2 regions of the Kurthia sp. Dielmo genome follow, and region 2 is predicted to be linked to the other one. Evidence: riboswitches for the same ligand, from Rfam matches in the RefSeq annotation. Region 2 holds a riboswitch; the other holds the start of a gene.
The links. A riboswitch is a leader RNA that binds a small molecule or an ion and turns the genes downstream of it on or off. The one in region 2 is predicted to bind FMN.
Positions count from the first base shown of each region.

Region 1: another riboswitch for FMN. It lies ahead of KTHG_RS03685 (ECF transporter S component); the one in region 2 lies ahead of ribE (riboflavin synthase).

Region 1 covers NZ_HE578956.1:679,273-683,809, reverse strand. The annotation lists gene KTHG_RS03690 (hypothetical protein) at 106-324, opposite strand; gene KTHG_RS03685 (ECF transporter S component) at 379-963, opposite strand; FMN riboswitch at 1,139-1,272, opposite strand; gene KTHG_RS22105 (GNAT family N-acetyltransferase) at 1,510-1,668, shown strand; gene KTHG_RS03675 (ATP-binding protein) at 1,769-3,559, opposite strand; gene KTHG_RS03670 (response regulator transcription factor) at 3,549-4,268, opposite strand; gene ccsB (c-type cytochrome biogenesis protein CcsB) at 4,336-4,537, opposite strand, start outside.
Region 2 covers NZ_HE578958.1:155,216-159,752, reverse strand. The annotation lists gene KTHG_RS09395 (MFS transporter) at 1-739, shown strand, start outside; gene KTHG_RS21630 (methyl-accepting chemotaxis protein) at 837-1,241, opposite strand; gene KTHG_RS21625 (methyl-accepting chemotaxis protein) at 1,269-1,604, opposite strand; gene KTHG_RS09380 (hypothetical protein) at 2,033-2,236, opposite strand; FMN riboswitch at 2,529-2,644, shown strand; FMN riboswitch at 2,759-2,874, shown strand; gene ribE (riboflavin synthase) at 3,039-3,668, shown strand; gene ribB (3,4-dihydroxy-2-butanone-4-phosphate synthase) at 3,680-4,300, shown strand; gene ribH (6,7-dimethyl-8-ribityllumazine synthase) at 4,293-4,537, shown strand, end outside.

The sequences.
Region 1 (4,537 bases), on a different contig from region 2:
TATGAGCATAAAAAAAACCGGAATCGCGCTAGAGCGCGGTTCCGGTTTTCCGTTGCGAACGCTAAAAAAGGAAAATGACGTGTTTTGTCCCAGCCTCGTTTTTCGTTACACTAATTTTAAAAAGAAAAGTGCTAGCGCTAACACCATGAAGGCAATGGTAATGAAACGATAATGCTTTATCCATGCCTCTACTGCTAAAAAGAGCAGCACAACAAAGACGATCCATTCAATCGATTGAGTAATAAGCGGTTTTTCTAAAAACACATCAACAACAATAAAAAGAATAAGTCCCACTAGTAAACTATAGCGTATACCGGTTACCAAGCGAATTCCCCCATTATGTAAAAAAGAGAGCCGTAGTAACGACTCTCTTTTTGATTATTTACTTAAGTGCAAGCGTTGTTGTTTTTCAATCCATGTGTGTAACACTTTAAATAATACCATGACAACAACCGTTAGGATAACACCTTTTAAAATATTAAATGGTAAAATCCCAATTGCGATTGATTTCACTAAAACAGCACCTGTATCAACAGGCATGTTTAGGAAATAGTTGTACATCGGCATAAATACGAAGTAATTTAGTAAGCTCATGCCTACTGCCATTGTTACTGTTCCTGTCACTAAACCGAATGTTAAGCCCTTTCTCGATTTCATACGACGTTGGATGAAGTACACTGGCATGATGAATAATAACGTTGTTACAAAGTTTGCGATATGTCCGACTGGTACACCTGTTGGGCTTCCTTGCATAAACCAATTGATGACATTTTTAAAGAACGCAACGCCAATACCGGCTACGGGTCCTAATGTAACGGTTGCAAGCAATGCTGGCACGTCACTAAAATCAATTTGCAAAAAGGCTGGAAACGGTGGTAGTGGGAATTGGAACAGCATGAGTAATGCTGCGATTGCTGACAGCATCCCAACGGCTGTCATCTTTTGTAATTTCGTGTTTTTCATTTGTCAAAGCACTCCTTCTGTGCGATTCACTTCACAAAAAGGAAAGATGCAGCTTACTTACTTGTAGTTGCCATTTATAAAAGAAAACCCTTATGTGCAGTCGCAACATAAGGGAGAATAAGGCATCGTCAAATAAGCGACCTAATGAGCAAAATTGCTCGTTTAAGTGCTGTACCTTCACCTTCTCCCATCCAGACTATACTGTCGGCTCCAGAGTCTCACTGAATCAGCGTTTTACGGCTCGCGGGCTTTAAACAATACTGTTTATTTACCGCCGGTCGGGAATTACACCCTGCCCCGAAGATGAATCATATTATTATTTTTACACTTTTATCATACATAACAACTTGGAATTTGTAAAGTGCAACTACTTTAAATTCGAGATAATTTTTTTAAGACTTAAACTTTCGGGTATACCTTGCGCGAGGTAATTGAATAAACCCGTTTATTTCAATCAAAAGAAATGACACGATGTGCGAGAACATTCACCAAAAACTGCGCACATAATGATGCTATCTCGACCGAGGCACGCAGCGTGACTTTACAATTACGATTTGCGACAACGAACAGCTCATTGCCGGGCTTGCGGGCGAGATTTTCGGTCAGTGGATGCTAATTGATTATTTAATCGTTGATGAACATTACCGCAAAAAAGGATATGGTGAAACGCTTTTAATAGAAGCGGAAGCGCTGGCTCGGCTTTAAGGAAGTGTATGTACGGCGACATTTCCCACAGACTGGCTCTGAGCATTTTAAAAAAAATTATAAAAAAACACGGGTAGCGATTTTGTCGCTACTCGTGTTTTTATATTTGTTCTAATGGTAAATAGAATATAAATGTCGTGCCTACATCGACCGTACTTTCAACTAAAATACGACCTTTATGTGCTTCGACAATATTACGCGCAATGGCAAGCCCAAGTCCTGTGCCCGCCTTGCCGCGTGTACGTGCTTTATCCGCCTTATAAAAGCGCTCAAAAACATACGGTAAGTCCTCTTTTGGAATTCCTGCCCCGTCATCTTGCACGCGAATACGCGCAAAATTCACTTGTTGGTCAACAAGCACCTTCACATGCCCACCATTTGGCGTGTGGCGAATAGCATTATCGATTAAATTCGTCAGCACCTGCTCAATGCGGTCTTGGTCGACAAGTAGCGTCGCCTCATTCGTAAACGCAGATTCAAACGATACATCAATATTTTTTTCACGACCACGCTGCACAAATTTTTGCGTAATACGCTCAAAGGTTGGATTGATTGGGAAAACATCTTCATATAATGTAATATTCCCTGATTCCATACGTGCTAAGTCCAGTAAATCATTTACAAGACGGCCCATGCGCTGTGATTCATCGTAAATAATACGGATGATTTCCTTTTGCTCTTGCTCATCTTGCACGATGTCATCAACGATTGCCTCTGCATAGCCTTGTAACATCGAAATCGGTGTTCGTAGCTCATGCGATACATTGGCAATAAAATCGGAGCGCAGTTTTTCAAGGCGATGCTCTTCTGTTTGATCACGAATGACCGCTACCGCGCCACGTACCTTATTGCTCGCACTATAAAGAGGACTAATCGAAATGATGTAATACACGCTATCAATTTCAAGCTCCTCTTCTAACTGCTCCTCAAGTTCAAGCACATGGTCAAGCATATGATAGATTTCAATTGGTAGTGGCTTTTCACTATCGCTGCCTTTATTTAGGAACCAATCTTGTAGCAATAGCTCCGCTGGTGGATTGCTTAATAACACAGTACGGTCCTTATTAAACGTAATTACCGCATCGGTCATTGATGTCAAAATGCTTGAGAGTTGTTCTTTCTCCTGATTAATGACTTCAACATGATGTTTTAGCTGACGACCCATTTGGTTAAAGGCTGTGCCAAGCTGCCCAATCTCATCGTTTTGAAAAACGGGCACCTTCGTATCAAATTTCCCCTTCGCTAAATCAAACGCCGCTTCACGCATTTTTCGTAGCGGACGTGTAATACGCGATGATAGGAAGAACGTAAATAGCGTCGTCAAAACGAGCGCAATCGCTGCTGCTAAGAAAACAATTTTTGTCGTCTGCTCGGTCGTACGGTGAATGGCATCTGGACTTTGATAAATATAAATGACGCCATGCTCAGCCGATGTCGTTTCAATTGGATACGCCATCACAATATACGATTCTTTTTTATTTTTTTCAGTCGACGATGGCAGCATCATTTCTTTAATAACCGGTGTCTTTGATGTAAATGCCTTATTTAACTTCGCCGACTGTGTAATTTCATCTCGAATGGCTTGTCGATTTTCACCAGACTGTAGTGAAATGACGACATCACCTTGTTTTTCAGCAACGAGTGCATTCGTTTCGTCACTAATAATATCCGATAAAATACTTTTTGTTTCTTTTACGGAATAGTGGTGGTCGTCCATAATACGCGCGACGACGGCCGCCTCTTGCTTTAAGTTTTTTTCAGCTTGCTGTGTATGGTAGTTGTTTAGAAATTCAAGCATCAGTACTGTAAAAACAAACAGTACAAATGAAACGAGAAGCAATATGGTTCCCCATAGCTTCCCGACAATACTATTCCAAACGTTAATCTTCATCTACAACCTCAAATTTATAGCCAACGCCCCATACTGTAACAATCATCTTCGCTGCACTTTCAGATACGCGATTTAATTTCTCACGTAAACGTTTCACATGCGTATCTACTGTACGAAGATCGCCGAAGAAATCATAATGCCATACTTCTTTTAACAGTTGCTCACGATCAAATACCTTGTCCGGTGCTTTCGCTAAGAAGTATAGTAGCTCATACTCTTTCGGTGTTAAGTTTACTTCGGTACCATCTGCTGTCACGCGGTGCGCATCATGGTCGATAGTTAAATGTTTAAAAACGACTAAATCTTTTGATGAAGCCGTTGTTGAAATTGGCGATGTTGTAGCAGAACGGCGTAAAATCGCTTTAATACGTAACACGACTTCACGTGGGCTAAATGGTTTCACAATGTAATCGTCAGCGCCTGTTTCAAAGCCTTCGACACGGTTTGCTTCTTCCCCTTTAGCTGTCAGTAAAACGATTGGCGTTGTTTGTGTTTCGCGGATTGCGGCACACGCCTCTAAGCCATTCATTTCTGGCATCATAATATCTAACACGATGGCATGATAATCACGGGCTGAAGCCATTTCAACAGCTTGCACACCGTTTTCACCTTCGTCCACCTCATATCCTTCTCGTTCTAAATACATTTTCAATAAACGACGGATTCTATCCTCATCGTCCACGACTAAAATTCTAATTTGCTCTTCCAAGCTGATCCCTCCTAGATTGCGTTACTTCTATTGTACAATTACCCTTTCAAAATGAAAAGAAAATCATCTACTCGGCATAGGAATGCAGCCCTGCAATAATTAAGTTAACCGCAATTAAGTTAAACATAATAATCGCAAAGCCTAAAACCGCTAGCCAAGCTGAGCGTTTCCCTTCCCAACCACGCGATAGGCGTACATGTAAAAAGGCGGCATAATAGAGCCACGTAATGAGCGCCCATACTTCTTTCGGGTCCCATCCCCACATACGA
Region 2 (4,537 bases):
TGGAAGTCCAACCGTTACGCCTGTACTACTTGTTGTATTAGCAGTTAGTTTAGTTGCATTTATTATTCGTCAAAAGAAAAGTGCAGATCCATTAATTCCATTACGCTTATTTAAGCATCGTATTTTTACAATTTGTATCTTAGCGAGTACGGCATGCATGTTTGCGGCAACAGGAATGATTTATTTCTTACCACTGTTTTTACAAAATATTCATGGTTTCTCACCGACAGAAACCGGTATTTTTATGACAGAAAGAGGCATTACATCGTTTATTTTCGCAGCAATAAGCGGTTTTATTGTAGCAAAATTGAAGGATTTTAAGCTTGTTGCGATTGTGGCAATGTGTATTTTTGCAAGTATGATTTTTGTATTAACATTCTTTACAGTATCAGCACCAACGATTATAATCACCGCTATTTTTCTTGTGTGGGGGAGTTCAAGTGGGGTATTAATTTCTATTTTCCATACAGGTATTCAAATGAATTTACCTACAAAAGAAATTAGTGTAGCGATGAGTGTTATGCAATTAGCGGTTAGTATGGGTGCCTTACTAGCAACGTCTTTACTAGGCATGTTCGTGCAAACTGAAAATTTAAGCCAAGGATTTAGCTACTTACTGTATACTTGTTTAACGGTTGTAATTGTGACGTTAGTTGCTTTTGTAATTGTCGTACCAAAAAAGAAGCAAGTTGTTGCGCCAATTCCCGCAGAACTAGAGAAAAGTATTCCAGAAAGCTAAAAATGCCAAGAGGATAGAACTTGTCTTACAGTTTGGAACAAAAAAAGGCATCGCGCCAACGCGCGATGCCTTTTTCTTATGTTCTATTTTTTATTATTTATACGTTGAATTTTGAAATTTCTTCGTTTAAATTACTTGCTAGCTGCGTCAGCATATTTGCGGCGGCTGTGATTTCTTCCATTGTGGCATTGATTTGCGTGGCGCTGCTTGTCATTTGATTTGTAATAGAGGCCACACTTTTAATTTGTTCCGCAACAATAGAAGTTGCTTGTTGAATATCATTAAATGTCTTACCCGTTAAATTGACCGTTTGTACACCATTTTTTACTTGTGTCGTTACTTTTTCCATTTGTGTTGCTGTTTCGCGCATTTCCTTTTGAAGCGCATCAATAATTGAAGTAATTTTATTTGCAGATTCATTCGATTGTTCCGCTAATTGTCTAACTTCATCCGCTACTACTGCAAACCCTTTACCTACTTCACCTGCACGTGCTGCCTCAATCGCTGCGTTAAGTGCAAGTAGATTTGTTTAATCAGATATATCTGTAATGGCTGAAACGAATGTTTCAATATTTGTAGAATGCTCACTCAAGGATTTAATAGATACAAACATATCATCTACTGATTTTTCGATTTCTTGCATATATAAAACCGTATTTTGAACATCTTTTTGATCAGATTTAGCCTGCTTATGTGCATCTGTTGATATAGTAGAAACATTTTCCGCTGCTGCCGCTACTTGCTGAATGCTTGCTGTAACATTCGATAAAGAGGTGCCACTTTGTTGGATATTTGTTTGTTGCATCATAGATTGTTGTGAAATTTGCTCAATTGATAATGCTACTTTCTGTGCTTGATTTGTCATTTTAAATAATGGTTTCATTTTATTTCTAAGCAGGATGAATGTTCCTAAAATAAAGAGAATATATATAATAAATATACCCATAATCATTAAGCTAGTGAAAGAGGTTGTTTCAGCCTTTGAAGATTTTTCTTGAATAAACCTAGCCAAGTCACTTTCAAAGGTTTTAAATAAACCTTCGATTCTGTGAATTTTTGCTCGTATTCATTTGAAAATAATAATGTAGAAGCTTGTTTTTGATCACCTTTCGTGTGAAAATCAGAAGCTTGAATTTCAATATCCGCTAATTCATTTGATTTTTATTGGATGGTTGTCAGCTGAGAAGTAATTGTAGTAGGTACATTTAATTTACTAAGTTCTTTTTCAACTTTACCAAATAAATTTGCTTCTAGGGCTTTTTCATACTTATCGTTAAATTGTTTATTTCCTGTTTACACATATAAGCGTATTTGAGAAGATAAGTATTCATTTTCAGATTCTAGCGATGTTTCGAGCACTTCAATTTCTGCTTTATTAAGTAATATGTTTCGCATTTCTATATTATTTTTTACAAAGATACTACCAAAAATAGCTAAAATAAGAGCTAAAATGATAGTTCCAATTGAACCAATATTTAAATATTTTTTTAATGTCATAAAAATTCCTCCTGACTAGATAGTCTTTTAAACTTAAATATCTCACTATTGTAAAACTTTAAACTCATTTTTATTTATTAAAAATGATTCTTAAGGCTAATTAAATGCGATTTAAATAATAAAAAAATGTATTTCACAAAAATAAAATATGTTGTTTTATAGGTCAAAAAGATTTAAATAATAAAGGGAAAAGCAAGTTTTTAACACTGAAAACAAGACCTTAATTTTCTGAATTTTTATTTTTAGTAGTCAAATGAAAAAATTAGTGCTACAATCAATCCCATAAATGAATAACTTCCTTCGGGGTAGGGTGCAATTCCCAATCGGCGGTTATAGCCCGCGAGCTTTCGAGCAGGATTCGGTGAAATTCCGGAGCCGACAGTATAGTCTGGATGAGAGAAGGAATCGATGCATGACGATGGTGCGCAGCAGCGTTTCACTATGGTTTATTTGAGCATCGTAAAATGTAAACCCCGCTTGGTTAGAATACCAGACGGGATTTTTTAATTTTAAAACTACATAGCAATTCTTCGGGGTAGGGTGCAATTCCCAATCGGCGGTTATAGCCCGCGAGCTTTCGAGCAGGATCTGGTGAAACTCCAGGGCCGACAGTATAGTCTGGATGAGAGAAGAATGCGCAGAAAAAGTGTACAATTGTACGCTTGTTTGTCGACGCATAAATCAAGGAACCCCGCTATTACGTGAGGTTCCTTTTTTAAATGCCCAAAAGTTTGTTCGTAGTACCCCTCTATTCATTTATCCGATAAAACCAATTTATTTGGTTTAGAAAGGAGAATGAGCCATGTTTACAGGAATTATTGAAGAAGTTGGGAACGTGCAAAAAATTTCTAGACAGCAACAAGCATTAGCATTAACGATTTCGGCAAAGAAAGTGTTAGAGGATGTGCGTATTGGCGATAGTATTGCAGTCAATGGTGTATGTCTAACGGTGACAGCTTTCACATCAATAGCCTTTACAGCAGATGTCATGCCGGAAACCTTTCATGCAACAAGTCTTGCAAAGCTAGCATCGGGTGATGGTGTTAACTTAGAACGTGCCATGCAGGCAAATGGTCGATTTGGTGGTCATATTGTCTCGGGTCATGTTGATGGTATCGCAACCATTGCGAAGAAACGTACAGTATCAAATGCCGTTTATATTGATTTACGAATGGATGCTGAACTGACACATTACTGTATTCCAAAGGGCTCGATTACAATTGATGGTACAAGTCTAACGATTTTTGATGTTCGTGAAAACGGAATTACGGTATCACTTATTCCTCACACCTATGCGGAAACGATTTTTAGCAAAAAGCGAGAAGGTGCTATCGTTAATGTTGAAAATGATGTAATTGCAAAATACGTCGAAAAACTGACAGCTAAACAGAAGCCATTAACACGCGATTTTTTAGCGCATCATGGCTATTAGGAGGGAACGACATGCTACATACAATTGATGAGGCACTTGAACAATTACTAAAAGGGAAAATGATTATTGTTGTTGATGATGAGGATCGTGAAAATGAAGGCGATTTTGTTGCATTGGCAGAATATGTGACTCCAGATACAATCAATGCGATGGCTACATACGGTAAAGGCTTGATTTGTACGCCAATTTCGACATCGATTGCACAAAAACTAAAACTTACACCAATGGTTACGAATAATACAGACAATCATGGTACTGCTTTTACAGTAAGTATTGATTATAAAGAAACCGAAACAGGGATTAGTGCATTTGAACGTGCATTAACAATTGAAAAAATGATTGGTAGTGATGAGCCAACAGATTTCCGTCGTCCTGGCCATATTTTTCCGCTCATTGCAAAAGATGGCGGAGTGTTAGAACGCCGTGGTCATACTGAAGCAGCCGTTGAATTAGCGAAGCTTGCAGGTGTGAAGGAAGCCGGCATTATTTGTGAAATCATGAGTGCAGACGGTCATATGGCACGCCTGCCAGAGCTTGAACGCATTTCAAGAATGATGAACTGTCCATTAATTTCTATTGAGCAATTAGTCGAATATGTAAAACAACAAAAGGAGCTGGTTACACATGGGTAAAACAATCGAAGCACAATTAGTAGGTACAGGGTTAAAAATCGGAATCGTTGTTGGTCGTTTCAACGAATTTATTAATTCAAAATTAGTTGATGGGGCAATGGACGGGCTTTTACGTCATGGTGTTGAAGATAAAGATATTGACACGGTATGGGTGCCAGGAGCATTTGAAGTGCCGTTTATTGCAAAAAAATTAGCAGAAAAAGGCGAGTATGATGCAGTAATTGGCTTAGGTACGGT